One region of the Pseudoalteromonas sp. NFXS39 genome, then DNA from elsewhere that is predicted to be linked to it. Evidence: predicted binding sites of a transcription regulator. Region 1 holds the regulator's gene; the other holds the start of a gene.
The links. The regulator sigma-54, encoded in region 1, starts transcription at its own class of promoters, with help from an activator protein. The targets are predictions, from matches to a motif close to GTTGGCACGNNNNTNGNNT.
Positions count from the first base shown of each region.

Region 2: the regulator sigma-54 is predicted to act here: its motif matches at 2,294-2,312, upstream of J3455_RS17635 (TorF family putative porin).

Region 1 covers NZ_JAGDEC010000007.1:144,399-152,397, forward strand. The annotation lists gene J3455_RS14385 (calcium/sodium antiporter) at 1-623, shown strand, start outside; gene J3455_RS14390 (KpsF/GutQ family sugar-phosphate isomerase) at 627-1,598, shown strand; gene kdsC (3-deoxy-manno-octulosonate-8-phosphatase KdsC) at 1,602-2,153, shown strand; gene lptC (LPS export ABC transporter periplasmic protein LptC) at 2,150-2,704, shown strand; gene lptA (lipopolysaccharide transport periplasmic protein LptA) at 2,694-3,215, shown strand; gene lptB (LPS export ABC transporter ATP-binding protein) at 3,212-3,937, shown strand; gene J3455_RS14415 (RNA polymerase factor sigma-54) at 4,055-5,551, shown strand; gene hpf (ribosome hibernation promoting factor) at 5,579-5,866, shown strand; gene ptsN (PTS IIA-like nitrogen regulatory protein PtsN) at 5,870-6,322, shown strand; gene rapZ (RNase adapter RapZ) at 6,323-7,168, shown strand; gene J3455_RS14435 (HPr family phosphocarrier protein) at 7,184-7,456, shown strand; gene mgtE (magnesium transporter) at 7,668-7,999, shown strand, end outside.
Region 2 covers NZ_JAGDEC010000011.1:7,869-15,867, reverse strand. The annotation lists gene J3455_RS17645 (YIP1 family protein) at 1-391, opposite strand, end outside; gene J3455_RS17640 (aldo/keto reductase) at 562-1,455, shown strand; gene J3455_RS17635 (TorF family putative porin) at 1,519-2,196, opposite strand; gene J3455_RS17630 (hypothetical protein) at 2,484-3,650, opposite strand; gene J3455_RS17625 (helix-turn-helix transcriptional regulator) at 3,796-3,996, opposite strand; gene J3455_RS17620 (hypothetical protein) at 4,005-4,424, opposite strand; gene J3455_RS17615 (AsmA family protein) at 4,649-6,592, shown strand; gene rplN (50S ribosomal protein L14) at 6,867-7,235, shown strand; gene rplX (50S ribosomal protein L24) at 7,246-7,560, shown strand; gene rplE (50S ribosomal protein L5) at 7,577-7,999, shown strand, end outside.

The DNA of each region.
Region 1 (7,999 bases):
GGTATGTGTTTTCAGATAACTATTTTTCATTCACTGAGGGCATTGCATTGATGGTTGCCTTTGCTGTATTCATTGGTGGCTTAGTGATCGTCTCACTGCGCGCGAAAAACCAAGATGATCCTTTTGTCAGTGAAGCATGTGAAGATGTCCCGAACGACGTGAGCACAAAATCAGCCGTATTTTGGTTAGTCATCGGCATGATTTTATTACCTATTAGCTCGCATTTTTTAGTTGGGTCGGCGGTTGATATTGCAAAATATTTTGGTTTATCTGATCTCGTTATTGGCTTAACCATCATTGCCATTGGTACCAGCTTACCTGAGCTAGCAGCCTGTATTGCTGGGGTTTTAAAAAACGAAGACGATTTAGCACTGGGTAATATCGTTGGCTCAAATATCTTCAATTTACTCGCTGTATTACCACTTGCGGGCATTATCAACCCTTCAATTATTGACCCTTCTGCGGCAAACCGCGATGCACTTATTATGATTGCAGCAACCGTTGTATTGATGGCCATGTCATTGAACTTTAAAGGTGCTCGTCGTATCAATAGAGTAGAAGGTGGCTTCTTGTTAGTCGCATTTATTGCATATCAGGGCTATATTTTTAGCCAAATAGGATAATCAATGACACAACAAAGCTTTATCGCGCAAGGTAAGCGCGTACTCGAAATTGAAGCACAAGCCTTACAAGAAATTGAGCAATATATAAATCAAGATTTCGATAAGGCTTGTCAATTAATGTTCCAGTGTAAAGGCCGTATCATTGTTATCGGTATGGGCAAGTCAGGCCACGTTGGTAATAAAATTGCGGCGACCCTTGCAAGTACTGGTACACCCGCATTTTTTGTTCACCCTGGTGAAGCAAGCCACGGTGATTTAGGCATGATCACTCATGATGATGTAGTGATGTGTATTTCTAACTCTGGTGAGACCAGCGAAGTACTAAGCATAATTCCTGTTATTAAGCGCATTGGCGCAAAGATGATTTCACTAACAGGCAATCCAGATTCAACCATGGCAAAGCTATCTGATGTCCATGTTTGCATTAAAGTAAGTAAAGAAGCATGCCCGTTAGGCCTAGCACCAACTGCTAGTACAACAGCAACATTAGTTATGGGCGATGCAATAGCCGTTGCGTTACTTGAAACGCGTGGTTTTACAGCTGACGATTTTGCACTTTCGCATCCTGGTGGCAGTCTAGGTAAACGTTTATTACTAACATTAGATGATGTTATGCACGCAGGCGATGCCACCCCAATCGTTAACGAAACGCAAAGCATTAAAGATGCGTTAATTGAAATGTCAGCCAAGGGCCTTGGTATGACTGCGGTAATAGGTGCAGACAAAAAGTTAGCCGGATTATTCACCGATGGTGATTTACGCCGTATTTTAGAGCAGCGCATTGATATCCATAGTACTGCTATTAGTCAAGTGATGACTCGTTCATGTACTACTGCGCGCCCTGACATGCTTGCAGCTGAGGCATTGAACATTATGGAACGTAAACGTATCAATGGTTTAATTGTGGTAGATCATAGTAATACGCCTATTGGTGCCCTTAATATGCAAGACCTATTAAAAGCAGGAGTTCTTTAAGCAATGACATTCGCCGAGCTTTACCAGCCTCTTAGCCCTGATGTGAGTCAGCGCGCACAAAAAGTAAAATTGCTAATCTGCGATATTGATGGTGTTTTTTCTGATGGCCGAATTTATTTAGGCAATGATGGCGAAGAACTTAAAGCATTCAATACAAAAGATGGCTTTGGTATTAAAGCGCTCATAAATAGTGGTTTTGAAGTGGCAGTCATTACTGGCCGCCATTCACAAATAGTTCAGCAGCGAATGACTAGCCTAACAGTTCAGCACATTTATCAGGGACAAGAAGATAAGCTAATTGCTTATCAAGAGTTAAAGGATAAACTGGGGCTAACTGATGAGCAAATTGCCTATATTGGTGATGATGGTCCAGACTTACCAGTAATGGAAAAAGTAGGGTTTGCTGTTGCTGTTAACGACGCACACCCACTAATTAAAAAGCTGGCTCATTACACCACATTATTACCAGGTGGCTTTGGAGCCGTGCGTGAATTAACTGATTTACTGATGTTAGAAAACGGTAAGCCGTTAACTAGCGATGGAACCAGCGCATGAATATAGCCCGTATTTTACTGAGTGTTGTTTTTGTTTGTTGCATGGTGTGGTTGTGGTATCCGTACTTTAATCAATCAGCAGACACAATAACTAGTGAAGACGAGATCATTGCAACGCCTGATTACACTGCGGTGGCGTTAAAGCAAACTGCTTATGACGAGCAAGGAAAAATCAGTCATAAAGTAGCTGCGGCTAAAATGGAGTTGTATCAACAATTAGGGTTTACCTTTTTTGAGCAACCTGTATTTACTATTTATGGCGACCAGCAGGTTTGGCAAGTAAAAGCCAAAGAAGCCACTTTATACGAAAATGATCAGCTGATTTTTGAAGGGGATGTAGTTGCTAAAAACTTAACCCATAACGGTATGATCGAAGATATAAAAGCAGAAAACATTAATGTCGACATTAATAAAATGACCATGTTTTCAAAGCAACCTGTAACACTAACAGGACCGAATTTAAAGATTACCGGTAAAGGCTTAAAAGCCGATTTAAAAACCGAAATTGTTGAGTTAACTAACCATACACGAACCATATACTATGACCAATAAACTGAAGAAATTACTCCTGATCCCAAGCTTATTGATTGCGTTTTCCGGCACCGCTGCCGAGCAAACTGGCGCACAAATTAGCATTAGCTCAGATCGCCAAGTTGGTAAACTAAAAGATGGCGTTGGCATATTTGAAGGTAACGTAGAGATCGTGCATGGTAATCGTCGTATTACAGCAGAACGTCTTGAAGCACACGGCGGTGATACCGAAGGTACAGTAGAGCTAATTATTGCAACAGGCAAACCAGCTTACTTCGAAGAAAAACAAACGGATGGTTCCGTAATGAGCGCCAGTGCTGAAGAAGTTCGTTATGATGTTGCGAAACGCTTCTTAACCTTAAACGGTGAAGCTGAAGTTACCCAAGCTGGTCAAAAAGTAACAGCGAAAAGCATTACCTATGATATGGCTCAGCAGCTTATCAGTGCTGAAAAAGACGAAAACTCATCAGATCGTGTACACACTATTTTAGTACCTGTTGAAAATAAAAAAGACAATAAAGGCCAACCATGAGCACATTAAAAGCAGAGCTTTTAGCTAAGAGCTACAAAGGCCGCCAAGTGGTTAAAAATGTCGGTCTGGAAGTTGAAGCAGGCAGTATTGTTGGCTTGCTTGGCCCAAATGGTGCTGGTAAAACCACGACTTTTTACATGATTGTAGGCCTAGTTCCGAGCGACAAAGGTAAAATTAGCATCGATGATAACGATATTACCCTTTTGCCAATGCACAGCCGTGCGAGGTTGGGTATTGGTTATCTACCGCAAGAATCTTCGATTTTTCGAAAGTTAACAGTTTACCAAAACTTGATGGCTATTTTAGAGACTCGTAAAGATCTAAATAAAACCACGCGGGAAGAAACTCTAAATAGCTTATTAGATGAATTTAGCATCCAACACATCCGTGATAGTCAAGGTATGGCGCTATCTGGTGGTGAACGTCGCCGCGTTGAAATTGCTCGCGCATTAGCCGCTAATCCTAAATTTATCCTTTTAGATGAGCCTTTTGCTGGTGTTGATCCAATTTCAGTGTTAGATATAAAGAAAATTATTGAGCACCTAAAAAATCGTGGTATTGGTGTACTAATTACTGACCATAATGTTCGAGAAACCCTTGATGTTTGTGAAAAAGCCTACATTGTTTCTCATGGGGAGCTAATTGCATCAGGCACACCTGAGCACGTATTAGCTGACCAAACTGTACGCGATGTTTATCTAGGCGAGCAATTTAGGCTGTAACCATTACGCCACCGACTAGAGCATCTGCTAGACTTATAACAATGACAATAAATCGATAATAACTTAACTGTCTTTGCACAGTTATCGATAACTTAAAAAAAGGATTGTTAGGGATACATGAGGCAATCATTACAGCTGCGCATGGGCCAGCAACTTACAATGACTCCACAACTGCAACAAGCTATTCGTTTGTTGCAGCTCAGTACATTGGATCTCCAACAAGAAATTCAAGAGGCGCTAGATAGTAACCCTTTACTTGAAGTGGAAGAAGCGGATTACAACGAAGAAAGCATCGGCAAAAATGAGCAAAAAGCTGAATCTGACGATGTGCAAGTCAGCGCTTCTGCAGACGAAGCACCTAGCGAATATGAACAAGAAAGCAGTGATGCTCTAAATAAAGACACTGTAAGTGACGATTTAGCCATGGATGTTACATGGGATGAGTACATGAGTGCCGCTCCATCAACATCATCAGGGCCAATGCCAGAAGATGAATCTATTTATCAAGGTGCATCGACCGAAACCCTTCACGAATACCTTATGTGGCAATTACAGCTAACTCCCTTTAGTCCGACTGATGAAGCGATTGCTGTGGCAATTGTTGAGGCTATCGATGACTCTGGTATTTTAACGGTAAGCTGTGAAGATATCGTCGAGAGCTTTAATCAAAATAGTGATGAAGAAGAAATCGAACTTGATGAAGTCGAAGCGGTCCTAAAGAGAATTCAATTGTTTGATCCTGTCGGTATTGGCGCGCGTAGTTTACAGGAATGCCTGTGTATTCAACTTCGCCAATTCGATGCAAACACGCCATATTTAGCTGAAACTAAAATGGTTTTATCTGAGCATATCGAATTATTAGCGAGTCGCGACTATCGAACTTTGATGAAAAAGACTAAGCTTAAAGAAAATGAGCTTAAAGAAGTAATGACGCTAATTCACAGCTTAAACCCTAAGCCTGCGGATAGCATAGTACGCGAAGAGTCTGAGTACGTCATACCTGATGTATCAGTGAAAAAAGTAAAAGGTCGCTGGGTGGTTGAGTTAAACCCAGATAGTATGCCAAAGATTAGAGTGAACAGCCAATATGCGGCTATGTCTCGCTCTGTTAAATCAAGTAGCGACAGCCAATTTATTCGCTCTCACTTACAAGAAGCAAAGTGGTTTATTAAGAGCTTAGAAAGCCGTAACGATACACTATTAAAAGTGACCAACTGTATCGTTCAACAACAACAAGCTTTCTTTGAGCATGGCCCAGAAGCAATGAAGCCGATGGTGCTAAATGATGTTGCTGAAATGGTCGAAATGCATGAATCGACGATTTCACGAGTAACAACGCAAAAATATATGCATACCCCTAGGGGTATTTTTGAGTTGAAATATTTCTTCTCAAGCCATGTCAGCACTGAAAATGGTGGTGAGTGTTCTTCAACAGCAATACGCGCTTTAATCAAGAAGTTAGTCGCTGCAGAAAACTCGGCTAAACCATTGAGTGATAGCAAAATTGCAGATATATTGGCTGAGCAAGGAATTAAAGTAGCTAGACGTACAATTGCAAAATATCGTGAGTCTCTAGCAATACCTCCGTCTAATCAGCGTAAGAGTTTGATTTAGACGTTTTACATAGAAGGAAAAATGCTTATGCAACTAAATTTAACTGGTCGTCATGTAGAAATCACTGATTCATTAAGAGACTATGTAAACACCAAGTTTGCGAAACTAGAAAGGCATTTTGACCATATTAATAATGTTCATGTCATTCTAGATGTAGAAAAATTAAGCCAAAAAGCAGAAGCAACTTTACATGTAAACGGAGGCGAATTGTTCGCTTCTACAGAACATCAAGATATGTACGCAGCCATTGACTCGTTGATCGATAAGCTTGATCGCCAAGTCATTAAACACAAAGAGAAATTAGCTCGACATTAAATTATGAAACTAAGTTCACTTACTAATCAGGACTGCAGCAAAGCTGCGGTCCTTTTTAATAGCAAAAAAAGAATTCTTGAATATATCAGCGAACTGGCTCACCAGCAGCTTCCTCATTTATCTCAACAAGATATCCTAAATGCTTTACTCAACCGAGAGAAGCTAGGTAGCACCGGTATTGGCCGAGGTATTGCTATTCCACATGGCCGAATGAGTGGCGCCGATGAACCTCAGGCGTTTGTCATAGTGAGTGAATCCCCAATCAATTTTGATGCAATTGATAATCGCCCTGTTGACATTTTCGTAGCACTCATCGTACCAGATGGTGACTCTCAGCTTCATCTAAAGACCTTATCAACAATTGCTGATAGACTTAAAGATAAAGAGTTTTGTAAACAGCTGCGTAGCGCTACTACCGATCAGCAACTGTTTCAGGTTATATCAGCAGAGGCATAAATGGAATTAATCATTATCAGCGGTCGCTCAGGCTCAGGTAAATCGGTCGCTTTACGAGTACTTGAAGACTTAGGTTATTATTGCGTTGATAATATTCCAGTCAATTTACTGCCTTCGCTCGTGCGTAGCGTATCAGATAACTACGATAAAATAGCGGTCAGTATTGATGTGCGTAACCTTCCAAAAGAGCAGCAAGAATTTAATGATATTCTTGAGTACCTTCCTGGTTTCGCAAATCCAACACTTTTTTACTTAGACAGTGATGACCAAACCCTGATAAAACGCTTTTCAGAGACTCGTCGTTTACACCCATTATCCATTGATTCTTTGCCACTTGATCTGGCTATTAAACAAGAAAAAGTCTTACTCGATGTGTTGATCACTCGTGCTGATTTTATGATTGATACCACAGATCTCAGTGTTCATCAGTTAGCAGAATCAATTCGCGAAAAGATTTTGGGTAAAAAGGATAAAAAACTGATTATCACTTTTATGTCTTTCGGGTTTAAACACGGTATTCCAAAAGAAGCTGATTACGTATTTGATGCACGTTTTTTACCTAACCCACACTGGGAACCTGATTTGAAGCCGCTAACGGGTCTAGATCAACCAGTAAAAGATTACTTAGCTAGCCACAGCATAGTGCAAAAGTTCACATGGCAAATTCAAACATTTGTGCAAACATGGCTACCACATTTAGAGCGTAACAACCGAAGTTACCTTACCATTGCCATTGGTTGTACTGGTGGCCAACATCGCTCTGTTTACTTAGCGCAAACAATTGGTGAGAGTTTTGCTAAAAGCCATGACAATGTAAAAATTCGCCACCGTGAACAAGACATTTAATTAGGCACTATTATAATGCGCGCTGAAGATACCTTTTTAATTCAAAACAAACTCGGCTTACATGCTCGCGCAGCCACTGTTTTAGCCCAATTAGCACTACAATTTGATGCTAAAATTACGCTTTATCAAGACGATAAAGAAGCTGAAGGTGACAGCGTATTGGCGTTAATGCTACTTGAAAGCAGTCAAGGTAAAGAAGTTAGAGTCGTTTGTGAAGGCCCTGATGCTGATGCAGCATTAACTGCAATCGGTGAATTAATCGCACAGCGCTTTCACGAGCAAGAATAGCATTTGCTAAGCCTTCAAGATTTACGGTAAACTTAATTAGGATATTTGAAATTCCCTTTAAATATCCTACTTTTATATCGCTCGCTTTTCTAAGTTGCAAAACTCTTAATAAATTTATCACAGTGCGACGATATCTCTGCAAATACACCACAAAGCAACTATGCTGTATTTGCTCAGCCTATATAAACTTTTTTCAGTTGTAAGGACGCCAATGCCAGAAGCCTTTGAACAAGATTACCCACTACAACAACTCAAACAAGTGACCAAGTCACTCAATAGTGGTCAATTTGTTCAAGTGCGCGGTATGTTAGCCAAAACGGCGCCTTGTGATACAGCCCTTTTACTTGAGTCTTCTCCCCATAAAATTCGTCGTATGCTTTGGCAGCTGGTTGATCCAGATGTGCGTGGTGATGTTCTAGAAGAACTGTCTGAAGATGTACGTCTTGGTATTATTGCGCAGATGGAACCTGAGCACATTGCTGCCGCCACCGAGGACATGGACGACGATGACTTAGGTGAGGTTTTACGTAGCCTTCCTGATAC
Region 2 (7,999 bases), on a different contig from region 1:
CATACCAAGCACCATAACCATAGTTAGCTTCTGGGTCTTGCTTAGATACAAATAAGTAGTAGCCTGCCATCAGAGCATTAATAACAGCCAAACCAATGATGCCACCAAAGATGGCAAACCAAACCTGCATATCTATGGTTTGCTCCATGCTTTGGCGAATCATTTTTTGCTCAGCAATAGTGGCATCAACACTGGCGGCTGCCACTTGTTGATCGATTAAAAATTGCGGGTCAGCTTTATTATAAAAAGCAAACATGCTGGCGGCGAGAATGCCGGCAAGTAAAATAAAGGCAACAAAAGACCAACCTTTTGCTTCTTTTAAACCATTAAAGGCTTTACTCGGGCTGATAAAAATATCAACCAATGCGGTCATTACATTTGATGATTTCATTTTTTATTCCTTGTTTTATAACATTTGTTTTTAGGTACTAAAATATCCTGTTTAGTAACAAATTAGCAATTTGTTTTGTAACTGTATGTTAACAGCTGTGATTAGTAAATCTGTGATATGGTTAAAGGATTAATTTGAATCGAACTTATTAGGAAAAGTAGGTCGTTATGGTGAATAGCAATGGTCGTTGTATTGATGAGTTGGTATTAGGGTTCTGGCGCTTGTTAGATTGGCAGGTAACGCCCCAGCAATGCTTAAGTTTTTTAGAAAATGCAATCGATATGGGAGTTTCACATACCGATCATGCTGACATCTACGGTGAATACGGTTGTGAAGCTGAATTTGGTAAAGCACTTAAACTAAAACCAAGTATTCGTGATGAAATCAAAATCATCACTAAATGTGGTATTAAGCCTGCGTTTGCAAGCCTAGGATTACAAGGCAAAGCAAACCACTATGATTCAAGTGCCGCGCATATTATTGCCTCAGCACAGCAGTCACTAAAAAACTTCAACACTGATCGTTTAGATGTATTACTTATTCATCGCCCTGATTACTTGATGAATGCCGATGAAATGGCACAAGCATTTAATACCCTAAAAGCAAATGGTGATGTGATTGACTTTGGTGTATCTAACTTTACGCCATCACAACTTAGCTTGTTACAGTCGCGTTTAGACTTTGAACTAGTGACCAATCAAATCGAGTTTTCACCCTACGAAATGAAAGCCCTTGATGATGGTAGCTTAGATCAATGCCAGTTGCTTGATATTAAACCTATGCTTTGGTCACCATTGGCAGGGGGGCGTTTATTCTCAAGCGATGATGAAAAAGCAGTGCGTTTACGTGCCGTGTTAGAGCAGGTTGGTGCTGAAATTGGCGCCACAGCAATTGATCAAGTTGTTTATGCTTGGTTGTTAATGCACCCGAGTGCACCGTCTGTGGTACTTGGTACGGGTAACATTGAACGTGTTAAATCAGCGGTTGAAGCTAAGCAGCTCTCTATGAGCCGTGAACAATGGTATCGCATTTGGCAAGGCTCAACTGGTCATAGTGTGCCTTAACGAATAGCCCTAAACGAGAAAAGGGCCTTACGGCCCTTCGTGTTGCAGCAAGTAACACATTCTTTATAAAGTGAAGTCAACCGCGTAAGCGACGTACACTTTTACATCTGAACCATCGATGTCATTGTCTGAAAGACCGAAAGTAAAGCCGTCTTTCGACACTGAAACGCCGTAGTCGATGATGTCATCATCACCAATGAAATCCCCTGAGTAATGACCTAAATGAAGGGCCATTTCTGCACCGGTACTGCCAACTGGGAAGCTGTAGTCAGCATTTAAATAAAGTGAATCACCAAAGTCTGTACCGTCACCGCTAGCTGCTGATGTTGCTAGTACTGCTGCACCAAAGGTGAAGCTACCCATGCTAATGCTACCGTAGATTTCTGAGAAATCTGCATCTGTGTAAGATGCTGCATCTGGGTATGCATAATAAATGTAGCCAACATCGTAGCTAAAGGTTTCATTGATTTCACCGCCAAAACCAGCATAAAGGTCTAGCTCGTAAGTCATGTCGTCAGCCCAGCTAGCATTCGATACCCAAGTACCCGCATAAAAGCCAGATTCACTTGCGTAGTCGATACCACCTTGGATTGCAGCATCACCGCCAGTTTGCTCTTGACCACGCCATAAGTAATTTGACGTTGCCGCAGCGTTTGCTGTGACTTCTGCATAACTATATGTCGAGCTCAAAGTTAATAGCGCAAGAGCGCTTGCTGCGACCGTTTTTTTTAGTTTTAGCATGTTTCTGTATCCTGTTGTTATGTTGATTTTGTCCCATTTCAGATTGCAGTCTGGTTATTATTCGAGGACATTTATTATGTGTTGTCTGGATACGATATTGCACTGGTTGTGCCAAGTTCATTTTGAATAGGATATTTTATGCTTAAATGCTTTAAAAACAGACTTCTAAGATGGCTTAATTGAAAAAATAGTGGATATTTGAATTGTTCATGCGCACTTGTGTGGTGCAAAAAATAACCCGGTTGCACAATTGCGAAGCACCCGGGTTTCTCTTATTTGAGAGTGACTTAGCCGAAAATCGCTCGCATCAGACTAATAGTCTCTTCAACACTTCGGCCTTTTTCAACTTCACTGATGATTGAATCGCGCTTTGCTTTGATATGTTCAGGGATATCATCACTTGCTAATGCACGGTCTACCAGTATCTCAGCTGATTCTTTGCCACGGCGTACGGTCTTTTTACCTGCTGAGCTCGTGGTACTCTTAGGTTTGTTTAACAACTTAATATAGTTTGAGTTATCGGCGGTACTTTTATCTGCATAATAAAAGAAGCTAGGTAATAGGGCTTTAATTTCAACTAAAGATTGCTCAAGTTCATTTGCGGCGCTAGCCATTTTGAACCAAGGCATATTATGGATTGCTTCTACAATATCTTGCCAGTAGCGCTCAAAATCACGGTTATTTAATTTGGTAATACCTAGTGCCCCACAAAGGGCATCAAGTTTACTATTTACGATTGGTGTAAACACATCAGGTCGGCGCATCGCAAGTAAGCGAGTTGCAGGAGCAAGCGTTGGCTTTTCATCGCTACCATTAAATGCCATCAAGTATGCAACCATAAAGTGTTGATAATGCTCTTGGGTTATTTCGCCTTCAAGTGGAATGTGCGCTAAGGCTTCATCGAATGCACCAGGCAAATCACTCAACATTTGGTGAAAGCCTTTTGCGTTCTTCGTAGAAGCAAACCATTCAACATCGAAGTTATAGCTGCTTGGATCAAGCGACGCACTGTGTTTACCTGAAAACGCTAAACGGTCTTCAGGGATCATCTCTTTTAATGATTGTGATTTAATCGCTGCAATGTAATTAGCTAAACGTAGTTGCTCATCAAGTGCCACAAGCTCTTTATGCTGTTCGATGAAGCCTGCGATAACTGGCCATGGTGCAACTCTTAAGGTTTTTAATTGCAAAAAGCTGATGGCAGAAATTAATAAGTCATGAAGTTTCTTAAGTGTCGGTAATTGCTTATCTTCTAATAGATCGTAGTTAATGCGATCGCGGCTTGCACTTAATAGCTCATAGCACCAGCCTAAAAAGTCTTCAGGGTGGTTTTCTACTTTAACTGCCATTAGGTTTAAGCTGATATCAGAGGCCTGCTTGAGGATGTTTTGATAAATTTGACTTTCTTGCTCGCCAAGCGCCATTTTTGACGGTGAAATAAGCAGTTTCTTCATGCTTAATCGATACTCCAGTTTTGACCAAATTAGGTTGTTTGATTTTAGTACACAGGGTGCAAAAACAACAGGGTCGTGCATCATACCGAAGTAATGAAATGATGCAATCTTACTGATAGAGCAAGATTGCGATTGACTTGATTAATTAATCATTATCATCAAGTGTAAATAATTGCTCAACGGTAAGTTCAAAGTGGGTTGCAATTTTTAACGCGATAATAACCGAAGGTATAAAGCGGCCTGTTTCGACTGTGCTAATGGTTTTACGTGATACTGCAATGGCATCAGCGAGTTCTTGCTGCGATAAACCCTTCTCTTTACGGAATTTAGCGATATTATTTTCCACTATTATACCTAGTCTCTACTCTGCCAAAGAATTGATACGCCGTATACTAAACACATTTGAGCGAGGTAAAATGTGGCCATCATGCTATGAGATACATTTAAAGCAAGGTCATCAGACAATAAAAAAATAACCCCCATGCTAAAAAGTAATCCAAGAACCACATGTTTATAAGCGATGGTATCAATTGTCTTTAAAAATTCATCGGTATACATAAGGCGATACCCAAGTTTCCATGTAAACCCACCTCTAATCACAAACATAAAAAATGAACCTAAAAAAGCGGCAGCGCCGATAAACAGTAAAGGTGCTGATGTTTGCTTAAGCATTGGGTAAACACTAATGATTAATAACGTAATTCCCATGAATATTGAAAACCATGCGTTATGGCTCATAAACTTTTCTTCCGTTTGTATATCTTGCTTAGACATAATCTTTTCCTTTTGATTTAAATGTAACCTCTAGGTATCAATGTAACCCTAGGGTATCATTCGGTCAAGATTTATTTGTAACCTAAAGGTATCAAAATATTTCAGCGCTGATTCATGTTCTTATACCTAAGCTTGTTTACAAACCTTTTTGTGGATTGGGCAATGCATTTGCGCCTAACTCCCGCTATGATATGAACATTGTTTGCCCATTTTTAAGGATGATTATGAAAACCTTACTGAAAGTTGTTGGTGTCATTTTCTTATTACTAATTGCATTAGTAGTCGCAGCACCATTCCTCATTCCTACAGACGCGATATTTAATAAAGTATCGGAGCAAGTAGAACAAACCACAGGTCGTAGTCTGACTATTAATGGCGATAAAAAGCTGTCGGTATTTCCATCATTAAAGCTAGAACTGAATGATGTAAACTTTGCCAATATGCAAACTGGTTCGCAAAAAAATATGGCAAGTATGCAGCAACTTGCTATCCGTATTCCTTGGATGTCGTTATTTGGCGGTGAGTTTAAGCTAGATAAATTTGTTATTAACGAACCAACGATTTTGTTAGAAACCGATAAAAATGGTAAAGCAAACTGGCAGCTATTTGATGCGGTTGCAGAGCAACCACAGACTGATCAGCAAAAGAGTTCTGGTGCCGTTAACTTACCAGATAACTTTGATATTGAGCTTGGCGAAGTGGCAATTTATGGTGGTACCTTTACTTATCTAGACGGTAAAACTGGGGCAAAACAACAGATAAGTGATTTAGAGTTAGCCATTTTATTACCTTCTCTTCGTAAAACCCTTGAGTTAAAAGGCGGTATTACCTATATGGGTGAGCGTTTTGATTTGGATGTAACGCTAGATACACCCGTAAAAGCGATTGAGGGCGAAACCTTTAATGTCAGCACTGAGGTTGATTCACGCTTGATCGATTTGAATTTCAAAGGGGCAATTGCAGAAATGGGTAATGATGTGCAAGGGCTTCTATCTGTCAGTGGTGACTCAGTTAAAAACATTGCGAATTGGCAGGGTGTTGAGCTTAATGCTAAAGAGAATGCTTTCAATGCGTTTAATGTAAAAGGTTCAATGCATTTAAAAGGTGAGCAGTTTAAACTGGCTGAGCTACTTGCCACCCTAGATGAGCTACAAATTAAAGGTAAAAGCGATATTAAGCTTGGCGACCGTTTAGTTGTTAATGCCGATATTGATTTAGGCATGCTTGATTTAAACCCTTACTTACCTGAGGGGGTAGCTAAAGAAGAGCAAGCAGAACCAGCCTCAGATGCGCCAGCGCAGCCAATTGTTTGGGATGATACAACAATTGATATGAGCGGCCTAAATGCACTTGATGCAAATGTTGTTGTGCGTTCAAGTGGTTTAAAAGCAAATGATATTACACTTGGCGAAAACCAGTTAACAGTGAACCTTAAAAATGCAGTAGCTAACATCAGCTTAGATAAGTTTGTTGCATACGAAGGTAATGGCAAAGGTGTAATCACCGTTAACGCTAAGCAAACACCTTATAAAATTAGCACTAACTTTTCTTTAGATAAAATCGATGCACAGCCATTACTTACTGATGCGGCCGGTTTCGATAAGTTAATGGGTAAAGGCTCTTTAAACTGGGATCTAACGACCACAGGTCAAAGTCAAAAAAGCTTTATTAATGCCCTTAACGGCAAGGTGGGCTTTGAGTTTGCAGATGGTGCAGTGAAAGGAGCCAACATTGCAGAGATGGTTCGTAAAGCAAAAGAGCTTATAAAAGGTAACTTAAGTGCAGTATCAGAAGGTTTAGATACTGGCTTTGATAACTCACAACAGACAGACTTCTCAGCACTTAAAGGTAGTTTTGTATTCACAAATGGTATTGGTGAAAATACAGACTTATCTCTATTAAGCCCGCTTATTCGTATTACCGGCTCAGGTAAGATTGATTTACCAATGACCACTGTAGACTACCGTTTAGTGACGGGGATTGTTGATTCAATCGAAGGGCAGGGTACGACAGATGACAGCACTGGGTTTAAAATTCCTCTGCGTATAAAAGGCCCATTCCATGATGTAGGTTATAGCTTAGATGTGAGTGAGGCTGCTAAAGAAGAAGTGAAAGAAAAAGCCAAAGATAAAATAAAAGACAAATTAAAAGGTCTATTTGGAAATTAATAAAATTTAATTAAAGTCAAAAACAGGGCGCATTAGCGCCCTGTTTGTTTTATAATCAATAACAAACCAGCAAGTCGCTGTAATTCCTTAATGCAAGCAGCACGATTAATTCCAAATTAATTAAAAAATAACCTACCACTTCCTTGTCATTGCTGCTACAATTGCCCGCCCTTAAGAGACAACTTGCTTGTTTTTTGAGTGGAATTTAACCGAAATGTCTTGATTTTAAACAGAATTAAGGCGTGTTGTAATTTCTACACCGGAGGTCATTAACATGATCCAAATGCAAACTCAGCTGGACGTTGCTGATAACAGCGGCGCTCGCAAAGTGCAGTGTATTAAAGTCCTTGGCGGTTCGCACCGTCGCTATGCAGCGGTTGGCGATATCATCAAAGTTTCTGTAAAAGAAGCTATTCCTCGCGGTAAAGTGAAGAAAGGTGATGTTAAAAACGCGGTAGTTGTGCGTACTAAAAAAGGCGTTCGTCGTCCGGACGGTTCTTTGATCCGTTTCGATAGCAATGCGGCTGTTATCTTAAATGATAACTTACAGCCAATTGGTACTCGTATCTTCGGCCCTGTGACTCGTGAACTTCGTACTGAAAAGTTCATGAAAATCGTTTCACTAGCACCAGAAGTACTATAAGGAGTCTATCATGGCAGCAAAAATCCGTCGTGATGACGAAGTAATCGTACTAGCCGGTAAAGACAAAGGTAAGCGCGGTAAAGTGCTTTCAGTTGTTACTGAGTCTGGTCGAGTATTTGTCGAAGGCATCAACTTAATCAAGAAGCACCAAAAGCCGGTTCCACAGTTGAACCAAGCTGGCGGTATTGTTGAGAAAGAAGCGTCTATCGACGTATCAAACGTTGCGATCTACAACTCGGAAACGGGTAAAGCAGATCGTGTAGGTTTCAAGATTGAAGATGGTAAGAAATTACGTATCTTTAAATCTACTGGTAAAACTATCTAATAGTTGGAGTAGAATGATGGCGAAACTGCATGAAGTATATAAAGACAAAGTAGTCGCTGAACTTCAAGAGAAGTTTGGTTTCAGCTCTGTCATGCAAGTCCCTCAGATCGAAAAGATCACATTAAACATGGGTGTGGGCGAAGCTCTAGCTGACAAGAAGATCTTAGATAACGCTGTTGCGGATCTAGAAGCAATCTCTGGTCAGAAACCTCTAATCACTAAAGCACGCAAATCAGTTGCAGGCTTCAAAGTGCGTGAAGGTTACCCAATTGGTTGTAAAGTAACCCTACGTGGCGAGCGTATGTGGGACTTTTTTGAGCGTTTGGTTTCAATCGCTATCCCGCGTATCCGTGACTTCCGTGGTGTAAGTGCTAAGTCTTTTGATGGACGTGGTAACTACAGCATGGGCGTACGTGAGCAAATCATCTTCCCAGAAATT